Regions from separate parts of the Thalassorhabdus alkalitolerans genome, predicted to be linked through region 2. Evidence: riboswitches for the same ligand, from Rfam matches in the RefSeq annotation. Region 2 holds a riboswitch; each other region holds the start of a gene.
The links. Region 2 has a riboswitch for cobalamin ahead of ACFPU1_RS15390 (ABC transporter substrate-binding protein). Riboswitches for the same ligand answer to the same signal wherever they lie in the genome.
Positions count from the first base shown of each region.

Region 1: linked by a shared signal. The riboswitch ahead of ACFPU1_RS09075 (ribonucleoside-diphosphate reductase subunit alpha) and the one ahead of ACFPU1_RS15390 (ABC transporter substrate-binding protein) in region 2 are both predicted to bind cobalamin.
Region 3: linked by a shared signal. The riboswitch ahead of ACFPU1_RS12775 (ABC transporter substrate-binding protein) and the one ahead of ACFPU1_RS15390 (ABC transporter substrate-binding protein) in region 2 are both predicted to bind cobalamin.

Region 1 covers NZ_JBHSOZ010000003.1:1,286,625-1,293,583, forward strand. Annotated here, with positions in the region: gene motA (flagellar motor stator protein MotA) at 1-541, opposite strand, end outside; gene ACFPU1_RS09060 (nitroreductase family protein) at 885-1,448, opposite strand; gene ACFPU1_RS09065 (flavodoxin domain-containing protein) at 1,435-1,893, opposite strand; gene ACFPU1_RS09070 (ribonucleotide-diphosphate reductase subunit beta) at 1,900-2,937, opposite strand; gene ACFPU1_RS09075 (ribonucleoside-diphosphate reductase subunit alpha) at 2,964-5,255, opposite strand; cobalamin riboswitch at 5,442-5,638, opposite strand; gene ACFPU1_RS09080 (DUF2971 domain-containing protein) at 5,913-6,887, opposite strand.
Region 2 covers NZ_JBHSOZ010000010.1:78,615-85,573, forward strand. Annotated here, with positions in the region: gene ACFPU1_RS15380 (ATP-binding protein) at 1-1,775, shown strand, start outside; gene ACFPU1_RS15385 (class I SAM-dependent methyltransferase) at 1,938-2,669, shown strand; cobalamin riboswitch at 2,749-2,943, shown strand; gene ACFPU1_RS15390 (ABC transporter substrate-binding protein) at 3,159-4,190, shown strand; gene ACFPU1_RS15395 (FecCD family ABC transporter permease) at 4,171-5,211, shown strand; gene ACFPU1_RS15400 (heme ABC transporter ATP-binding protein) at 5,234-6,709, shown strand; gene cbiB (adenosylcobinamide-phosphate synthase CbiB) at 6,709-6,959, shown strand, end outside.
Region 3 covers NZ_JBHSOZ010000005.1:375,022-381,980, reverse strand. Annotated here, with positions in the region: gene ACFPU1_RS12785 (DUF2243 domain-containing protein) at 1-167, opposite strand, end outside; gene ACFPU1_RS12780 (hypothetical protein) at 487-828, opposite strand; cobalamin riboswitch at 961-1,159, shown strand; gene ACFPU1_RS12775 (ABC transporter substrate-binding protein) at 1,470-2,477, shown strand; gene ACFPU1_RS12770 (FecCD family ABC transporter permease) at 2,581-3,612, shown strand; gene ACFPU1_RS12765 (heme ABC transporter ATP-binding protein) at 3,612-4,388, shown strand; gene ACFPU1_RS12760 ((2Fe-2S) ferredoxin domain-containing protein) at 4,408-4,779, shown strand; gene ACFPU1_RS12755 (MFS transporter) at 5,084-6,298, opposite strand; gene ACFPU1_RS12750 (YusW family protein) at 6,479-6,959, opposite strand, start outside.

The sequences.
Region 1 (6,959 bases), on a different contig from region 2:
GTCCTAATGCTTCCGTATCTTCCATATATCCTAAAGCTGCAATTAACCCAATAACAGCTCCAAGAACACCCAAGGTCGGTGCGTAAGTACCGGCCTGTGTGAAAACAGAAGCTCCTTCCTTGTGCCTTTCCTCCATGGCATAAACCTTCTCTGTTAATACGTCTCTAATAAAATCTGGTGACTGTCCATCTACGGCAAGCCTAAGGCCGGACTTTAAAAAAGGATCCTCTGTTTTCTCGATTTCCTGCTCTAATGATAAAAGACCTTCTCTTCTGACAAAAGAAGACATTTCAGTAAAGGTGTTGATGAGGGACTTTAGGTCAGGCCCCTTCTTTTGTGTAAAGATAATTTTAAAAAGTGTAGGAACGTTTTTGATAGTTGACATAGGAAAAGCGATAATGACAGCTGCCGCAGTCCCGGCAAAGATGATTAATAACGCGGCCGGGTTAAATAAGGCTGCCGCGCTTACTCCTTTCATTACCATCCCTACTCCAATAGCTGCTATTGCTATAATAATTCCGATAAAAGATGTTTTGTCCATCTTTATTCCCCCGCTTTATAGTAAATTAGCCTTGTTAAAATGTAAGAGTAACGGGAAGTGTGCTGGGTTCAGCTCTGATTGTTATTGACCCTTTGAAACCAGTGCACACCAAATCCCCCCTCTTTTTAACATAGCCCTTTTGTATTCTCTATCATTATTATCGTTATAAAAACACTTTTCTTAAGGTATCTTCTCAAACAAAAAGAAGTGTTCAATTTCTCTGAAATTGAACACTTCTTTTTGGGGTGCCTGGCACCATAAACGGGTGTAATATATTTTTCGCTCATACTAGGGCTTTAAATGGATTTTGTGTTACAGCCCCTGCCGGTGCCAGGCACCATAGTTATAACCATACGGTTTTTTCTTCAAATGGTGTCCTCTGCTTCTTTTTTTCTGCTCCCTCGCTGTTTTCCGGGTAACCTAAAAATACTGTTCCAACTACCTTTTTGTCTTGTGGCGAACCTATAAAATGATGAAGACGTTCGTCGTGGACAAGACCAACTCCCCTTGTTCTCCAGACAAAACCTAACCCTTGTTCCTCAGCTGCAAGCCACATTGAATGAATCGCACAGCACACAGCATATTCATTGTCTGTAGAATCAGACGCCTTTGGAAGAGTGTCTGATGTGACAACAATAATGACGGGCGTTTGTGTCACTGCTTTCATGGAACTGTCTACTAGCTTTGGCTTTGTTGGAAAACGTTCTTGTAAATATTCATAAGCTAAAGATTCATATTCTTTCTTGGCCTTCCCCTGTATCACATAAAAACTCCACGGCTCTCTCATTCTATCATTTGGAGCCAGGGTAGCTGCATAGAGCAGGGATTCTATTTTTTCTTTTTCTACCTCTTTGGGTATGTAACTTCGCACTGCCCGCCTTGCTTCCAAACGTTCAAAAACGCTCATTTCTTTCACTCTCCCTTTGTTTTTTTACGAGGGAATCTACGAATCTTTTACACCGCTGATCATCCTTTTTCTGAGGTGTAAGCTCCACTTTTAACGTGACGGCTAGATTCGTACATACGTACAGCATGTCCCGGAATTCATTGACTGCTCCGCAGTATCTCGGAAACAAGCTGTCGCCTGTTCCAAACACCCCAGTGGTCAGTTTCTTGCTTCCATATTCCTCAAAGGCAGTATAGAGGTCTCTCATTTCACGGGGAATTTCCCCATTTCCCCAGGTGTATGTCCCAACTGCTACGATCTGAAAGTCCTGAAGCTGTGATAATGGAAAGAGGGCTGAAGGATAAGAGACTACGTCGATGTCTCGCATTTCCAAATACTTCTTAATCATTTCTGCCAGCTCTTCGGTGTTCCCGGTCACTGATGCGTAAATAACAGCCGCTTTCATGGTACCTTACAGCTCATCAAATCCATTTGACTGAGTAACTTTCGAATAGGTTCTTGATTTTTGTTCAAAGAAATCTGATTTCGTTTCATTGATCATTTCGTCGCTGTATACTTGGATCCACGGCATAGGGTTGTCCTTTTCTTCATACAGATTGTTCAGTCCTAATTGCCGCAGACGTTTATTTGCTAAATACTCTACATATTCTTCAAATTCATCTAAATCGATACCTTCGACCTCTTTAAGAATGTAATGTGCCCATTCTTTTTCCAGTTCGACGGCATGCCCAATGGTGTCATAGACATAGGAAATGTTCTTGTCTGTATGGAGCTCGGGATTTTCCGCCAGCAAAATCCGTACAAACTGAGAAATAAAGTACGCATGCTGCATTTCATCCCGCTGAATATAACTAATCATCGTGCTTGTTTTCAGCATTTTTTGCTGACGGGCCAAGTGATAGAAAAAAGCAAAACCAGCATAAAAATAAATACCTTCTAAATTAATTGAATTAATGGCTAATTTAAAGAGCGCTTGTGGTGTCGGCTCTTCACGAAAACTCTCGTAGGCCTCTAAAATCAATTGATTTCTTTTGCGAACAATAGGATCCTCTTTGGCCTGGTTGAACCTTTCATTCTGCTCACGTAAAGGAACAAGGGAACTCAACACATAAGAGTAGGACTCGTTATGGACAGCTTCTTGCTGGGCTACAACCGCAAAAATTGCTTTAAAGCTGGAATCTGTCACATAATCCATTACCTGGCTCATGGTTGGAGTTTGCAGGCTGTCCAATGAGGCAAGCTGAGTATTGATTCTCAGGAACACATCTTTTTCAACATCACTTAAATGATCCCATTGTTTAATATCATCCTGCATATTAATTTCCTGAGCCTTCCAGAAGTTCGAAAGGAGAGTCTGATATAACTCATACATTTGTGGATAAGCTATATCATTCCAGTTAAGCAGTCCTGAAGACTGTCCATTAATAATGCCTGTAGATTTATTCGGGGCTGCTGGATTCATTAATTTCACTTTTGACAATGAGGACATTTCGATCCCTCCTAAAATAGGTTAAGTTAGCTGTGACAAGCTTCACACTCTTCAATTTCTGACTGGGAAGTGCTCCGTACATAATAGGTGGTTTTCAACCCCTGTTTCCAGGCTTCAAAATGAAGGTTGAGCAACTCTTTAGCCTTAATGTCATGACGGACATAAATATTAAAGCTTATTGACTGATCAACATGGCGCTGTCTGGCAGCGTTTTGCCTGATGCTCCAAATCTGGTCCAGTTCATGGCGGGCCCGTTGGTAATAGAGATACGTATGGTGATTTAAGTCTGGAGCTGTTACCTTAAACTTAAAGTTCTTCTTTTCTTCAGCAAATTCCACTGCGTACAACGGGTCAATTCCATCTGTGGATCCACCGATTTTGGCAGTAGAAGAATTAGGAGCTACAGCCATCATCCATCCGTTTCTCACTCCAGTAGCAGCCACCTCTTCCTGTAATTCCTGCCACCGTTTTGACGTATAGCCTCTTCGCTCAAAATAAAGACCTGTTTCCCACTCAGAACCTTGAAATTTACTATAAGCCCCTTTTTCTTTTGCCAATTCCATGGAAGATTGAATCGTGTGATAGGCAATGTCTTCGTATATTTTATCTGCGTATTCCACAGACTTCTCAGATTCCCACTGGATTCCTTTTAATGCCAAAAGGTGATGCCAGCCAAACGTTCCAAGACCCACCGCTCTGTACTTTCTGTTGGTAACTTGCGCCTGACCCACTGGAATGTTGTTTAAGTCAATGACATTATCAAGCATCCTCATCTGAATAGGTATCAGCCTTTCTAAGACCTCATCCCTTACTGCTGACGGAAGATTAATAGAAGATAAATTACACACCACAAAATCTCCTGGTTTACGGACAATAACAATGTTTCCCTCTTCGTCTTCATACTCTTGACTAATAGGGGAAGGTGACATATTTTGTGTAATTTCTGTGCATAAATTACTGCAATAGATAGAGGTTCTTCCCTCCCCTTTCAAATGCTTGTTTGGATTTTGACGATTTACTTCATCCCGGTAGAACATGTAAGGTGTTCCTGTTTCCAGCTGTGCCACCATAATTCTTGCCATGATATCCATGGCTCGGTAGGTCTTTCGCGGAAGAAGAGGGTGATTGACTGCTTCTTCATACTTTTCTGTAAAATATTTACGGTCTTCTTCGTCATAAAAGTCTTCAAGACCAACCGGAGTGCCATCTTCACTCTTCCAGCCCATGATTTGTTTCACCTGGTGAGGACAAAACACATGCCATTCGCCTATGCTTCTTCCGTTCTCATCTGTCTCCTGTAACTTATGCATAAATAGGTCAGGTATCGTAACCCCGGTAAAAATATCGTGAGCTTTCCTTCTTTCATCACCATTATTTGTTTTTAAGTCAAGAAAACCGTTCATAATGTCCTTGTGGAATAAGTCTAAATAAACAGCCACCGCCCCTTGACGCTGTCCCAGCTGGTCCACACTCACAGCTGTGTCATTAATCAGCCTGATCCACGGTACCACTCCAGAGGAATTACCTTTAAACTTCTTTATATCTGATCCTAAAGCTCTTACCTTCCCATAATAAATGCCAATCCCACCGCCATCCTTGCTGAGGCGGGCAATGTCCCAGTTATTCAGGTAAATACTGTCAAGTGAGTCATCAACTGTATCTATAAAACAAGAAGACAATTGACCAAAACTTTTTCCTGCATTAGATAAAGTAGGAGTCGCAACCGTCATATATAAATTGCTTAGTGCCCAATATGCTTCCTTTACTTTTTCCAGCCTTTTGTTTTTTTCTTCCTTCTGCATAAGGGTCATCGCAATGATCATAAACCGCTCCTGCGGCAGCTCAAATACTTTCCCCTCATGATCTCTCGCTAAATACCGGTCTGCCAGTAAAAATAAACCTATGTAAGTAAACAACTCATCTCGCTTGGGTTCAATTTCCCGTTCTAATTCCTTAATTTCCTGTTCAGAATATGCTGCTAACAAATGATCGGAATAGATTCCTTTCTCACGTAACGTTTTCATTAGCTTATACAAGCTTCCATATCGTCTCTCCGCCGTGCTGTACCCTCTATGTAAAGCCGCCTGCTTGTATAGTTCATTTAAATACAGCCGTGCTGCAACAAACGTCCAGTCTGGCTGGTCCATTTGTATTTGATTTAATGCATAGAGCATAGCTTGATGGTTCACGTCTTTATCCGTTCCTGTAAAAGATGTAATATATTCTTTGATTTCCTTTGCATTAAAATTGTAACGATCAAAAGCTTTATCAATTGTATCCATCACTTCATGTAATTCCTCTTTAACATGTACTGTCATTTTCTTCCTCCTTATTCCTGCTTTATTCTAAGCTGGCCGTTGTCGTCTCACCGCTCCTGATATTTTTTCGAATTAAAAAATCCGCTCAAATTAATGTGAGCGGATGAAACGATAGCAAGTAATGGAGAAAGATACTTTGGTCTTTCCCTGTGCCACCGTTTCATCTTCTCAATCCCCGAAGAAGGTGAAACATCTTAAGATAAGACAGGTCTCCTGACTTGTGCGTCTTCCGTCCATGAGCTCCTTCCCGTATAAAAACCGATCAAGTTTATTTATACAGTGGATACGACTCATTTCGTCAGCACTTACAGTTGCGGGGGCAGTCTTGGATTTTCACCAAATTCCCTTTTACGCCAAATGGCATCTCATCTCAAGGCAAACAATATATAGTTTTCTCGATAACAAAAAACACAATATCTTGTGAAATTCTACATTCATACTACATGACTTATCCCAATTTAGCAAGTTCATAGATCCATAGATTATTAATTTATTTCTTCAAATGTAAAGCATCTCTACTATTACATGGGGGGAGCATTTGACGTCAATTATCACATTTTGTCGTAATACCCGAAAAGTCTAAGGCTGCGTTGTTTTTCTTTTCCTATTCGCTGAAAATACATTTATATTACCTACACTAACCCCTGCATAAAAGAATTAATACCTCAGTGAAGCAACGGACTTACTAATAACCATCCTCTCCGTTTCATATCCCTTACTTTTTAAGTAATACTCCATACCTGCTTTAGCAATGTCTATGTTATTTTTCGGACCGATGGTCACACGTTTTATAGGAAGTTTCTCTGGAAAATGAATCGTAATAAACGGGATGATTACTCCATTTGAAGCCCGGAAGAAAACCTCTGGGCCCCTCTCTTTGGTAGTGAGCTTTCGTGGAAGAGCAATTCGATATTCTTCTTCACTTTTAAAAGCCTCATCCTTAAAAAAGATCGAACAAGTTGCTAGTATAGAAAAGAAATGTTCTGACAGCTCTCCCCCGATTTCTTGCAGCGTATACTGAGGGTGAAGATGGGATAGATATTGAAAGGTTTCCATGAGAAAATCCATAACTATTTGTTCTTGTTCTCTTCTGTCGTATATTACCCTTCCATACACTAAGGTATATTCACGGGCAAAATGACTGGAAAAATCATTTATTTTTTTCAGCATGTCACCAGAGGAAAAGCCGATATTGTATCCGTCGCCTTTTGCGTAGTTATACCAAAGAGCCAAAGAGTCTTTATTTTCGGTCAGAGAGAATATATATACCTCAAAATCGTCAAGGTCTATCTTCTCCATAAACCTTTGCCATGTCTGTTTTAATTCTAAAATAAATAACTTTTTCAGTTCCTGTATATATGTATCTTCCCCAAAGTTATCCGTCAGCTTATTTTCGACCTGTCCCAATACTTTATTAATAATTCCTTCTATATAAATAAGTTCATTTGAGTCATTTAAAAAGGTTCCTCTGCTCATCCACAAATTGTTTGTTTCTACCATGCCCATTAAACTATCTAAACCGGTGTAATGATACAGTTCCTTTTGTACAGTGTGATCTTTTCTGATTTGCTGGTCTACCGACTGCCAAAAATGCAGCGATAAAGCCTCTGCCAGTGTCCCCTTTTTATCCATGGTTTCTCCCCTTCTACTCAAGCATAAGTCTTATTTCCAGCTTGTATTTTCCCTTCTTTGTGTAAGAATAAT
Region 2 (6,959 bases):
GGAGAAGCGTTGTTGGTAAGCTTTGGCTTACCATTCTTTTACTTGTATCAGTCGTCCTGCTTCTCCTGACAGTTCTTCTCCTGCAGTTTTTTGAAGGGTTCCATATAAATGAGGCGGAAGAGCAGCTGACAAATCATGCGAATGTAATCGCTTCTTTAATGGAGGAGTATGATGACGACATAGAAGCACTTGAAACAATCGAAGGGATCGCCGCCTCATACGAAACGAGGCTGACAATCTTTGAAGGCACGGAACACATCTGGTCCTCAACCGCTGAGGACCCTTATAATGTCTACCTGCCCTCAGACATTTTCTTAGAAAATGAGATCCTCTCAAGGGTCATTACTGAAAATGAAAGTGTCGTCACCCACGGGGATTTTCCGGTATATGAAAATGGTGAGGAAATCCATAATGAGATCTTTGTGGTCGGTATCCCTCTGGAAATGGGAGAGGACGATGGCGCATTATTTCTTTATCAGTCTCTTGCTGTAATAGAGGATACGACAGGAGTGACAAGGCAGATTATCCTTCTTTCTGCGGGAATTGCTATTATTTTAACGACTATTTTTGCATTTTTTCTCTCAAGCCGGATTACTGCCCCCCTCCGAAAAATGAGGCAGGTCACACTTGAAGTAGCAGAAGGGAAGTTTGACACAAAGGTTCCAACACTCACTAACGATGAAATCGGGCAGCTTGCTAATGCCTTTAACCGAATGCGCCGGGAACTAAACAGAAGCGTAACCCAGGTTAATCAAGAAAAAGAGCAGCTTTCCCGAGTCCTAAGCAGTATGGCCGACGGGGTAGTAACGATTGACCGCAAAGGAAGCATTTTGATTACTAACCCTCCTGCAGATCGTTTTCTTCAGGCCTATTATTATGAAATGGGTGGAGAATTAACACTGGAAAAGCTGCCAAAGGATATGAAAAAGCTCTTTCAGCAGGTAGTGGCGATCGAGCGGGAACAAGTAACGGAAATTGATTTGCAAGGACGGCACTATGCGATTATTATGACACCTCTATATGATGGCACCTTTGTGAGAGGGGTCGTTGTGCTGATAAGAGACATGACAGAGGAGAAGCAGCACGATAAGCTGAGAAAAGACTTTATTGCCAATGTCTCCCATGAGCTAAGAACCCCGATATCGATGCTTCAAGGGTATAGTGAGGCAATTATTGATGATATTGCAGCTACAGATGAGGAGAAAAAGGAGCTTGGCCAGATTATATATGAAGAGTCTCTCCGAATGGGTAGACTGGTCAATGAGCTTCTTGATATTGCCCGTATGGAGGCCGGCCATATTCAATTAAATAAAGAACCGATTCAGATCCATGAAATGAGCGCAAAAATAACCAGAAAGTTTCACGGTCTGGCTAAAGAAGCGGGAGTCAATCTTCAAACCGAAGTTACCGGCGAAGAGCCTGTGATGGATGTTGATCCAGACAGATATGAGCAGGTGCTGACGAACTTAATTCATAACGCCATTCGTCATACGGAGGCTGGCGGAACCGTGACACTTCGTGTGGAAACAGACAAATCCGGAGTTACTGTTGATGTGGAGGACACTGGGTCAGGTATACCAGAAGAAGACCTGCCCTTTGTGTTCGAACGTTTTTATAAGGCGGATAAAGCCAGAACCCGGGGCCGCTCAGGAACGGGCCTTGGCCTTGCTATCGCAAAGAATATTGTGGAGGGACACAACGGCCAGATTTCTGCTCACAGTAAAGTGGAGGAGGGTACGACTTTTACCTTTCATATACCAAGAGAAGACATTTAAAAACCCCGAAGTTATTTGTCTTCGTAGTGCTGTTGAAAAGAGAATTATTTTGGCATGGTAATAAAGAAGGGAGAGGGCAGCACAGGCTGAAAGCCCTCTCAGTCTTTGTCCGATGAACACTTACAAGCTCCATACAAAAGTTCAGGGAAAGGAGGGGGCACATTGAGAGAATGGTACGAAGAAAGCTTTCAGGAAGACTACCTGAGAATTTATGATCACAGGGATGAACAAAAAGCAGCTCGGGAGCTTGAAGCATTAATGTCCTATATTCCTCTTCAAAAAAAGATGACAGTGCTGGATCTGTGCTGTGGTCATGGACGCCATTGCCGATGGCTTGCCCGTAAGGATTTTGACGTAACCGGGGTTGATCTATCAGCTGTTTTATTGAAAAAAGCGATTGACTTGACCAGTGATCTTTCCATTAAATACATGCGTGCGGATGTAAGAAATATTCAATTTCGCAATGAATATGATGCTGTATTTAATTTATTTACAAGTTTTGGTTATTTTCCGGATGATGAAGAAAATGAGCTTGTTTTTAAAAATGCCTATCAAGCATTAAAGCCTGGGGGCTGGTTTTTATTTGACTATTTAAATCCTGAGTATGTTACGAAAAACCTAGTAGCAGTGGATGAATCAAATAAGGACGGCCTTCGCATCAGGCAGCAGAGGAAAATTGAGAATGGGTTTGTTGCGAAAACGATTACAATTTACGAAAATGAGTCTAAAAGAGAATACCTGGAACGAGTGAAGCTTTATTCTTCAGAGGAGCTTAAAAGTATGCTTGAAAGCAGCGGTTTCACTATTCAATCTCACTTTGGGGATTATGATGCTTCCCCTTACCAAACCGCCACATCTCCTCGACAAATTTTTATTTGCCATAAGGAGAAATAAAGGGAAAATGAAAAATTTGCTGAAAAAGCATCTTTTCAAACAAAAAATATCCTGTATACTTTGAATATGGAGAAAACAAAATACCGTTCACATCTATGGTCAATTTCCTATCAAGGGAAATGTTAAAAGGGAAGCCCGGTGAAAATCCGGCACGGTCCCGCCACTGTATACGCGTGGAACGCCTATCAAGCCACTGTCTGCTAGAAGCAGGTTGGGAAGGCAGGCTGATCCAGAACGCGGAAGTCAGGAGACCTGCCTTAGATGAATATATGCCAGGCCTTCGAGGAAAAGGTGGAAGCAGACGTGGTAACTGCCTTACGGCTGTCTTACAGTGACTTAGGTTATACACATGTATGCTCTCCTTTTTGAAAAAGGGGAGCTTTTTTTTGCATCTATAGGATGTTATTGACCAAAAAACAGGAAAAGCTGCCGTATCGAGTCCTTTCACCATTATAGAGAAAGAACGGAAAGTAAAAGGAGAGACAAAGAGTGAGAAAACAATGGGTAATGGGTACGTCAGTACTTTTAGTAATGAGTTTAGCAGCATGCGGAGAGACAGAGGATACAGGAGAAGAAGCTGCCGAGGATACGACTGAAGAATCTATGGAAGAAGAGGCAGCTGAGGAGCCGCAAGAAGACACTGATGCCGACGGAGAAGACGGTGCAGAAGCCGATTTTCCAGTGACGATTGAAGATGCTGTTGGTGAAGAAGTTACAATTGAGGAAGAGCCTCAAAGAATTGTCAGCTTGATTCCGAGCAATACAGAGACTGCTTTTGCATTAGGAGCCGGAGATCGCATTGTGGGAGTTACTGACAACGATACATACCCGGAAGAAGTGAATGATATTCAGAGTGTAGGCGGGATGGAATTCGATGTGGAAACCATTTTGTCATTAGAGCCTGATCTTGTTCTGGCTCATGAGTCATCCGCTCACTTCAGTGAGGAAGGTTTCAATCAATTGCAGGAGGCAGATATAACCGTTTTATTTGTAAATGAAGCTTCTGGCTTTGATGATGCTTACGATTCAATTGAAATGATCGGTGCGGCCACAGGGACGTATGAGGAGGCTGAAACGCTTGTAGCTGAGATGCAGGAAGGTGTTAACGAGCTCCAGGAACAAGCCCAGGAAATATCCGAGGATGAAAGACAAACAGTCTGGCTTGAGGTGGGGCCGGCTCCAGAAATTTATACTACTGGTACAAACACCTTTTTACATGAGATTCTGGAAATGATCAATGCTGAAAATGCTGCCCAAAATGAAGAGGGGTGGGTTCAGTACAGTGAAGAAGATGTTATCGCCTTAAATCCCGATGTGATCATTACAACCTATGGTTTTTATGTGGAAGATCCTGAAGAAGAAATTCTTTCACGATCAGGCTGGAGTGACATTCCAGCTGTAGAAAATGAAAGAATTTACGATGTACATGCAGATAAAGTTACAAGACCAGGACCTCGTTTAGTAGACGGTGCTGAAGCAATTGCTGAGCTGGTTTATCCTGATGTCTTTAACAACGAATAAAAAAAAGTGGGCTGCTTATGGAGGGAGTGTTCTCTTCCTTTTTGCAGCCCTTATTATTGGTATTTCAATTGGCAGTATTGGAATTCCTTTTTCAACGACAGTGATAGTTCTTCTTCAGGAAGGTGCCGGGATACCACTAGGCGCTGACATCGATTCCGTTACGCGAAACATTATTTTGGATATCCGTCTTCCTCGCGTAACTCTTGCCCTTTTGGTAGGGGCGTCTCTAGCCATGGCAGGATCTGCTTTTCAGGGATTTTTAAAAAATCCCCTGGCAGATCCATTCACACTGGGTGTATCATCCGGGGCAGCTCTTGGTGCTGTGATTGTTCTTTTTCTTGGGCTTTCTCTCCCGCTGATTGGAGCTTTTACTCTTCCTTTTGTCAGTGTGATCTCCGGATTTTTGACTCTTTTTCTAGTCCTGTTTTTTGCCAGGATTGTGCAAAAGAATTTAGCTACAGAAACTATTATTTTAGCCGGAATCATATTCAGTTCATTTCTAGGATCGTTGATGTCTCTTTTGATTGCATTAACAGGTGAGGAACTTCGCCAGATCATAACCTGGCTGATGGGGAGTGTATCAATGAGAGGGTGGAGTCATGTCCTTCTTATGCTTCCTTTCTTTATAACAGGAGCTGTTATTTTGTTTGCAAACAGCAGAGAACTGAATGCAATGGTTTTTGGTGAAGAGACAGCTAAAACGTTAGGAGTAAATACAGAAGCAAGAAAGATTTCCATCTTACTTGGAGCATCCTTGTTAACAGGGTCAGCAGTAGCGGTCTCAGGAACGATTGGATTTGTCGGACTGGTTATACCTCACCTGGTCCGTCTGTTGTTTGGAGCTGACCACCGTCATCATTTACCGTTATCGCTACTGATAGGAGGGGGATTTCTCGTATTAACAGACATGGCAGCAAGGACTCTGATTGCCCCGACGGAACTCCCTATTGGTGTATTAACAGCAATCATTGGTGCTCCTGTTTTTGGATTGCTTCTCCTGAGAGAACGCAAAAAGCTTTAAGCAGAAAAGGAGGTGCAGAAACGTGCTGACGATTGAACATATCTCCGGTGGTTATACAAATAAAGAAGATGTCGTAAAGGACATTAACCTTAACATTAACAAAGGGGAAATCTTTGGAATACTAGGTCCAAATGGAAGCGGAAAGTCCACGTTATTAAAAATCCTTCATGCCGCCCTTTCTTCCTCTTCAGGAAGAGTTCTTCTCGGTGACAAGGATATTATGGATTACTCCTCGAAAGAACTGGCAAAAAAAATGGCGGTACTCCCCCAGCATGCAGAGACTGCCTTCTCCTATAGTGTCAGACAGGTTGTGGAGCTTGGGAGATATCCTTATCAAAAGGGGTGGCTTGGTTTAACCACATCAGCTGATGAAGAAGTCATCCACCAAGCAATGCAGGAAACCAATGTCCTTCACTTTGCGGAGAAGTCGGTTAGCCAGTTAAGCGGCGGTGAGAAGCAAAGAGTAATGCTTGCCAGAGCGCTGGCCCAGGAACCAGACATATTATTGCTTGATGAGCCTACCAATCATTTGGATGTTTCTTTTCAAATGAGCCTGCTCGACACGCTGAAAAGCTGGACACGTGAAAAAGGGTTAACGGTAGTGGCAGTTCTCCACGATTTAAATATGGCTTCTATGTATTGTCACAGAGTGCTTCTCATGGATAAAGGGAAAGAAAAGGCTCTCGGTCCCCCTGCCAAGGTGATGGAAGGAAATCTGCTGGAGGAAGTTTACGAAACGGCCATTACACGAAAGGAACATCCGGATGTACCCAGCCCCCTTCTTTCACTTACTCCTAGTAAAGAGGAGAGATCTATGAACGTGCTGACAAATATTGAAAAGAAGACAACTGAGGAAATCATTCACCTTAGTGTACCGTTTCCCTTTAAAACTTGTTCTTCAGCAGTTATCGGATCAGGAATAGGATGGGCCAGCCATTTTGTTAACCGGCACGTCCCTTATGATTATCATTGTGATAATACGGAAGAAGAGTTTCGTCAGTTCTTACAACAAAGAGATATTGACGATGCAGATACTGTAGGCATGATGACCGCAGCTGTTCTGGAAGACGCCGCCTTCCGCAGATTTTCTACTGAGGATGCAGATTTGCTGATCATGGTAACGGCAGGCACCTCCAATGCCGTTGATGCAGCTCGAGCACATACTCATCAATCCGTTAAAGAAACAGCGGGCACAATTAATATGTGGGTGTTTATAGACGGCACGCTTCCTGATGCCGCCTTTGTTCAGGCTTTAATGACCGCTACGGAAGCGAAAGCAAAATCTCTTGCAGACTTCGGGATAATGGATGAGAGAACAAAAACGATTGCGACAGGCACGTCTACGGATAGTATCGTGGTGGCGGCAAGCCAGCAGGGAAAGACGCATGAGTATGGGGGAACGGTTACGCCTCTTGGCCGCCAAATCGGAAGAGGGGTTTATGAAGCTGTGACAGAATCGCTTTCTGCCTATTTTCGCAGGAAGGAAACAATGGCTTGATGATGTATCATTTGATGGCACTGACCGGAGCGGTGCTGCTCGATCGTTTCCTGGGTGATCCTCATTCAAAAGCGCACCCGGTGGTAGTAATGGGTACTCTCATTTCTTTTTTAGAAAAGAAATTAAATAAGGGCACTTTTTTAAAAGCCAGAGGGGGAGTTCTCCTTTTTATTGTCTGCCTTTGTACCCTTGGTGTCATATCAGCCGCTGTTGTTGTCGCTTACAGCATCCATCCAGTCGTTGGTGTACT
Region 3 (6,959 bases), on a different contig from region 2:
CAGGAGATAAAATAAAAAAGCAATGTGACTGCTCCGGCAAAAGCCAAAACCCCCAGCCTTTCTCCCGTCGTTTGGGCAGGAAACCCAAAAGCTTGAGCCTGATATTGATGAAACAGCAAGTCTACATAAAAAACACCAAAGAAGTAACTGATGAAGCGAGTCAACATGGTACCTCCTTTCTCTTGTTACTATTTACCTGTGCTTACATTTAATTTTCACATCCCCGTTATATCTTTTCTTTATTTTTTCCGGCACTCCTTCATGCATTTCGATCACTTAGCTGAATATGGATTGATCCTCTGGCAGGAACATGAAATAATGTTTTGAACAAAAGAAGAAATACTATTTGATAACCTGATAACAGGCTTTGTCCGGCAGTGAAATACAACGATGATAAATGTCTACGCGTGGTATATACTGGACGACATTTACAATCTTCATGACACCAAAAAGGCTGCCCCGTTAATGGGACAGCCGCAGAAGACACTAATCTATTTTTACTAATTCTACAGGTCCGTGGTCATCACAGTGGTAGCCATGTACATGGTGCAGACGTCCATTGACAATAAAGTCATAGTGATCGCCATGAGGAACAACCTCGTGACCGCAGTCATCATTGTGAGTACATCCGCAGTTCATGGGGGCACATTCGTCAGGGTTACTTTCTGTTACTGAAATTTTACATTCGTCCCAGTGGCCGTTGTGCTCGCGGTGAAGGTGACCGTCATGAACATAATCAATATGGTCACCATGTTTAATTTTAGTGTGCCCGCAAGACAAGCTGTGCTCGTGGGAATGTTTTTCATGAACAGAGTGATCGTGCGCCATTCCTATTACCTCCTTTTTATTATTATTTCACCTTTTTAAACTCATTATCCGAAACAGACGAACATAAAACTTTAGATTGGGAAAAGAGAAGATGGACAAGGCAAGGAATCAATGATACGATTTACTAAAATTATACATGCAATGGAAATAGGTGCAAGGCAAATACTGCCTGCTTAATAGGGAAGTCCGGTGAAACTCCGGCACGGACCCGCCACTGTAAGGGGGCCAATGTAATGATTGGCTTTCTCGAGTAATCTCACTGGGTAACACCCGGGAAGGGACGAGAGGATAACCCCCAAGTCAGGAGACCTGCCTATTTCAACATCACTGTTGACCTACGGGAATTAGGGAGGTGGTTAGATGCTGCACTAAAGTGTGCCTTCACTTGAATATAACCTTAATAGGCGTGACAAGACTTCCAGATATATTTGATGAGAAGTAAGCGTTTCTAACCCGATCCCCGGGGTAGAAACGCTTATTTTTTTGGTAAAGGAGTGGTTGCAGTTAATGTAAAAAGTACACAAGTAACACGCTTTGGTATGAAGAGGAAAGAAATCTTTACAAAAAGAGGAAGTGTCCTTATAATTCAAAATATAAATCGTAATAATTACTATTTGCGATTACTGAGGAGGAGAAATAAAATGAATTGGAGCAAAACATATCCGTTGTCTTTTTTACTGATCGGAACTCTTATTATGGCAGCATGTGGAGCAGAGGGGGATACTGAAACCGGAGCTGCTGAAGCGGAGGCTGATTCTTTGTCCCAGGATGAAGCAGTGGTCATTGAGAACAATGGGGAAGAACTTACATTTGAAGAAGCACCCCAGCGTGCAGTGACATTAAACCAGCACGTAACAGAAGTTATGCTCGCTCTAGGGCTTGAAGACCATATGGCAGGGACTGCATATTTAGATGACGGCATACATCCTGAATACCAGGATGCCTATGAGAGTGTACCTGTTTTGGCAGATCAATACCCTTCCCAGGAGCCTTTTTTAAATGTTGAACCTGATTTTGCTTACGCAGGATGGGAAAGTGCTTTTACAGAGGACAATATAGGAACCTTTACTCAGCTCCTTGAGTACGGGATCACCCCTTATCTTCATGAGTCTTCTTCAATGATTGGCCCGACGCTTGATGATGTATATCAGGATATTACTAATATAGGCCAGATATTTAGAGTGGAAGAAAGAGCTGAGGAATTAATCTCTGCTATGGATCAGCGGATTGCTGACGTTCAATCGCAAATAGACCCGGATACAGATGATCCCTTTAAGGTATTTGTATATGATAGCGGGGAACAAGAGCCAATGACTGGCAGTCAATTTTTTATGACAAACTTAATTGAAATGGCAGGCGGTACTAACATATTCTCTGATGCTTTGGACCAAAACTGGGGGAACGTAAGCTGGGAAGCGGTGATTGAGGAGGACCCTGAATGGATCGTTATTGTTGATTACGGGGAAACAACAGCAGAGCAGAAAAAAGAATTTTTGTTATCATATGATGCCTTGGAAAGTGTGACAGCAATACAAGAAGAGAATTTTGTAGTTGTTCCCTTATCCGCTGCTGCTGAAGGAGTCAGAGCTCCTGAAGCGTTTGAGTTGATGGCAGAAGGATTTTACCCGGATATAGCTAACGAAAATTAGGGGACTTCTTATGAGCGGTATAGCAAAAACTTATGAGACCACCCCTTTATCAGGGAAAGATAAAATGGAGGAGAAACAGCTAAAAAGGAATAAAGTTACCTACATGCTTTGGCTCAGCGGTCTTCTAGGATTACTGTTGATATCGATAACTGCAGGGGTAATGCTGGGACCAGTTGCTATTTCCCCTGAAGCAGTATGGGGAATCATTGTTTCGAAGGTTCCGTTTGTGAATGCGTGGATCACAGCTGAGTGGACTCCTGCTCATGAACACATCGTTTGGGATATCCGCTTGCCCAGAGTGCTTTTGGGCGCTGTGGTAGGAGCAGGACTCTCAATTGTAGGTGTGGCTATCCAGGCCCTGGTTCGAAACTCCCTGGCCGATCCTTTTATTCTCGGTGTGTCTTCAGGTGCTTCTGTTGGAGCTACCTTGGTGATTCTGTTTGGAGCTTTCAGTGTATTTGGCCAATATGCTCTTTCACTTGCTGCGTTTTTAGGAGCATTAGTTTCCATTGTTCTGGTTTTTATGTTAGCGCAAGTAAATAAACGAATTTCTACTGCGAGGCTCCTTCTAGCCGGCATAGCCATTTCTATGATATTGAGTGCAGTGACGAGCTTCATTGTTATTTCTGCGCCTAGAGAAGAAGGAATTCGAAACGCTCTTTACTGGTTGATGGGCAGTTTAGCCGGAGGAACCTGGGGGAACCTGTCGATTCCCTTAGCTTCTCTTGTTATTGTGTTTCTTTTTCTTTGGTTTCAATCACGTTCATTAAATCTTCTCCTTATGGGAGAGGAGACGGCAGCTACGTTAGGGATGAATATTGATCAATTCCGAAAGATCCTTTTAGTTATTACTGCTCTTCTTACTGGGGTTTTGGTAGCCGTCAGTGGAGCCATTGGCTTTGTAGGGTTAATGATTCCCCATATTGTGAGGCTGCTTATCGGCTCAGACCATAAAAGGGTGCTGCCGGTCAGTGCTTTGCTTGGAGCTGTATTTCTAATATGGGCTGATATTGGAGCAAGGCTGATTGCTGCACCTGAGGAAATGCCTATAGGTATTCTAACCGCCTTATGCGGAGGACCGTTTTTTATTTGGCTCTTGCGAAGAAGTACATACTCGTTTGGGAGTGAATCATAATGCATGTAAAAGTAGAAGATCTTTCAAAAGATTTATCAGGTGAAAAAATACTGCAAAATATTAATTTACATGTAGATACAAATGAATTTGTCGGGATTGTGGGACCTAACGGCAGCGGGAAATCTACGATGTTAAAAAGCATTTATCGCCACCTTAAGCCTGACTTTGGCATTGTGGAAGTAAACGGTGAAAATATATATAATTGGACGGCTAAAAAAACGGCGAAACATATGGCCGTTGTCAGCCAGGAGTCAAGTGTTCCGTTTGATTTTTCGGTAAAAGAAATGGTACTTATGGGCAGATCCCCTCACAAACGTTTTCTGGACAGAGATAACATAGAGGATGAAAAAATTGCAGAAAAAGCATTATCAGAAGTGGGGATGCTTTCGTTTTCCAGAAGAAGCTTCGCCTCGTTATCAGGTGGGGAAAAACAAAGGGTTATAATAGCCAGAGCGTTAACACAAGAGGCTGATGTCCTTGTTTTGGATGAGCCGACGAATCATCTCGATATCCAGCACCAGCTCCAAATATTAGATCTGGTTAAGCGTTTAAAGCAGACGGTAATAGGAGCTTTACATGACTTAAACCTGGCTGCAGCATACTGCGATAAGATCTACGTGCTTAACCATGGGGAGATCTATGCATCAGGAACCCCACAGGATGTATTAACCACTGAGCTAATGAGAAAAATTTTCGGCGTTGAAACTGTAGTAATGGAGCACCCCATAACCAAGAAACTTGCTATTACTTATTTATCTGAAGGGATGCATTCTTAACAAAGGGGGCAATTTATTTATGGCGACTTGGAATTTATCAGAAACTTCCCACCACATTCTGATTTGTAACGGGGGAAGCTGTATGAAGCAGGGTGGAGAAGAAGTTACTTTAGCAATCAGGGAAGCAATTAAGGACCTTGGAATAGACGACATGGTTCATACGACAAGAACACGGTGTAATGGAAGATGTGAGGACGCTTGTGTGGTCATTGTTTACCCAGAAGGTATATGGTATCAAGGTATTAGTAGACAAACAGGAAAAGAAATTATAACAAAGCATATACAGGAAAAAACGATTTTGGAAGACTCATTAGCTTATCAATATAGTGATGGTGGTTTCTTGCGGCAGCAAGAAGCACCAGCAGGGATATACAAAAGAGATATAAGATGAAAAGGCTACCTGTAAATATACAGGTGAACCGTTTTCTTCTGTCCGTATTGTGGCTAGAGAAGCAGATTTTATGAGAGCTTATAAAGGATTTGCATCTTGGGAAGACGGACAGGAGTTTGTTTAAAATAATAACGGCTCAAAGTCGTTTTTTTCACTTTTATAGAAAAGGAATAAGTAACGGGGAACGCCACTCATAATAAACTTGTAAGAAGCCTTTCTTTATATCGTGAATTTGGGTCTCGTAACAATATGGTCCTCCCTTTTGGTAAAAGGGAGGCTTTTTTTGAAAGCATATTTAGTTACGTTAGGAGCTCTGATGCTCTGCTTTACCTGTTTTTTCAGGAGCAAAAGAGCCGGTTGCAAAGGTCAGGAGAAATCCCCCAAAAAGCAGTGTGCCTAATACAAGGATGGATGGCAGGTATCCAGCGGTCTTCAAGAGATATGCTGAAAGGATGGGCCCCAGGCTTGCCCCAAGGAAAAGGACGAAGGCATTAAAAGATATCGCGCTGCCTTTTGCCGGGCCAGCAAGTTGGCTAATCAGAGAAATCACCACAGGGGTGACAATGGCAATGCCGGCTGTAAACGCCACGCTCGTTATAATAATCAGCGGAAGAGACGGACTGACACTCAAAGCCAGCAGTCCAGCGGAAGCAAGTCCTAAACCAGCTCTAAGAACAGTAAGAACCCCAATATTCTGGGCGATTCGCCCGGCAAATGGAGCAAGAAGCATGCCCAGGATTCCAGCTGCCCGTATGGATAAAATCTGCTGATCAGATAAACTGAATTCTGACCTTAAGTAGGTTCCCAGCACAGAGTACATACCGATAAGAGAAAGGAGGAGCATGAAAGTAATAGAGAAAGCGCTTATGAACTGTTTATGTTTTATAAATGTAAACATATACTTATATGTTGCTAGTATACTTTCTTCTTTTCTTTCAGTAATGTCTTTAGGCAGGAGTGTGATAACGAGTATAGTGCTTATGAAATAAATTCCACCAAGAATGAAAAAAATTGAGTGCCAGCCGTAATATTCATTTATCACTCCGCTTACTACCTGACCGATGATTCCGGCCATTAGAAGCCCGGAGCTTATATATCCTACAGTAGTCAGCCTCTTTTGCGGCGGGAACATTTCATCAGCGTAAACTAAAGAAATTGGAGCAAAAGCTGCAGCTGCTAGTCCTTGAATGCCCCTTAACAAGACCAACACATAAAAGCTCTCTATAAAGCCTAAGGTAATAGTGACTGCTGTTAATATACTAATGCTTGAGACCAAAAAAACCTTTCTGCCGTAGCGATCGGACAAAGGGCCGTAAAGAAGGCATCCAATGGCATAGCAAAGAGAAAAAGAACTGCCGATCCAGGCAGCCTGAGTCAAGCTTACACCAAAGGTATGAGACAGGTCATGTTCTAAAGGGATCGTTAGATACATGCTCGATAAGATAACCAGGCCGCACCAGAACAATATAAAAGTGGAAATGAATTGTTTGGAAGATTCATTGATATAGGACAAGGACATAAGTTGACTCCTTTCACAGTTTACCAGTCTTTTAGGCCAGCAAGTCGGGATAAGAAAACATGAGTATTATTAGTATGGCAGGAAAGAAGGAAAAAGTGGAAGGGAAAGTCTGTGAATGCGATAGGGTCAACAATGTTCTCCAATAAAAAAAAGCATTCCGAAGAATGCTTTTTCACTAATTTACGATAAACGTTCAATTTCAATTTCAGTACCGTCTGCAAAAGTGATTTCAAGGCCGAAATCATTAATCTCTTCTGGAACAAGTCCAAAAACAGCTAACACCTCATCAGCAATTTGAGCCTCGCTCATTTGACTGGAAACATTCAATTGCGCCAGCATTTCCTCCATATGCTGTACAGCCCAGTCACCGCCTTGATCAGCTTCTTCTCCATGTTCGTGCTCCACTTTTGCATCTACATCATTGGTGGTTCGTTTATATTCCCATTCTACTTCATCGTCGTATATCGTTCTAACCTCAAGGTCAAATTCCCGAATGTTATCAACGTTCGTTTGAAAAGCTTGACCACCGAAGTTGTCTTGTGCATTCATGCCGGTCTGATTTCCAGCCTGGTTTCCGGCTTGGTTTCCTCCTTGACCTGCTGCATCGCCTCCATTACATCCTGTACTCATAAAAGTTAACATTACAGCTAGAAAGAAAACG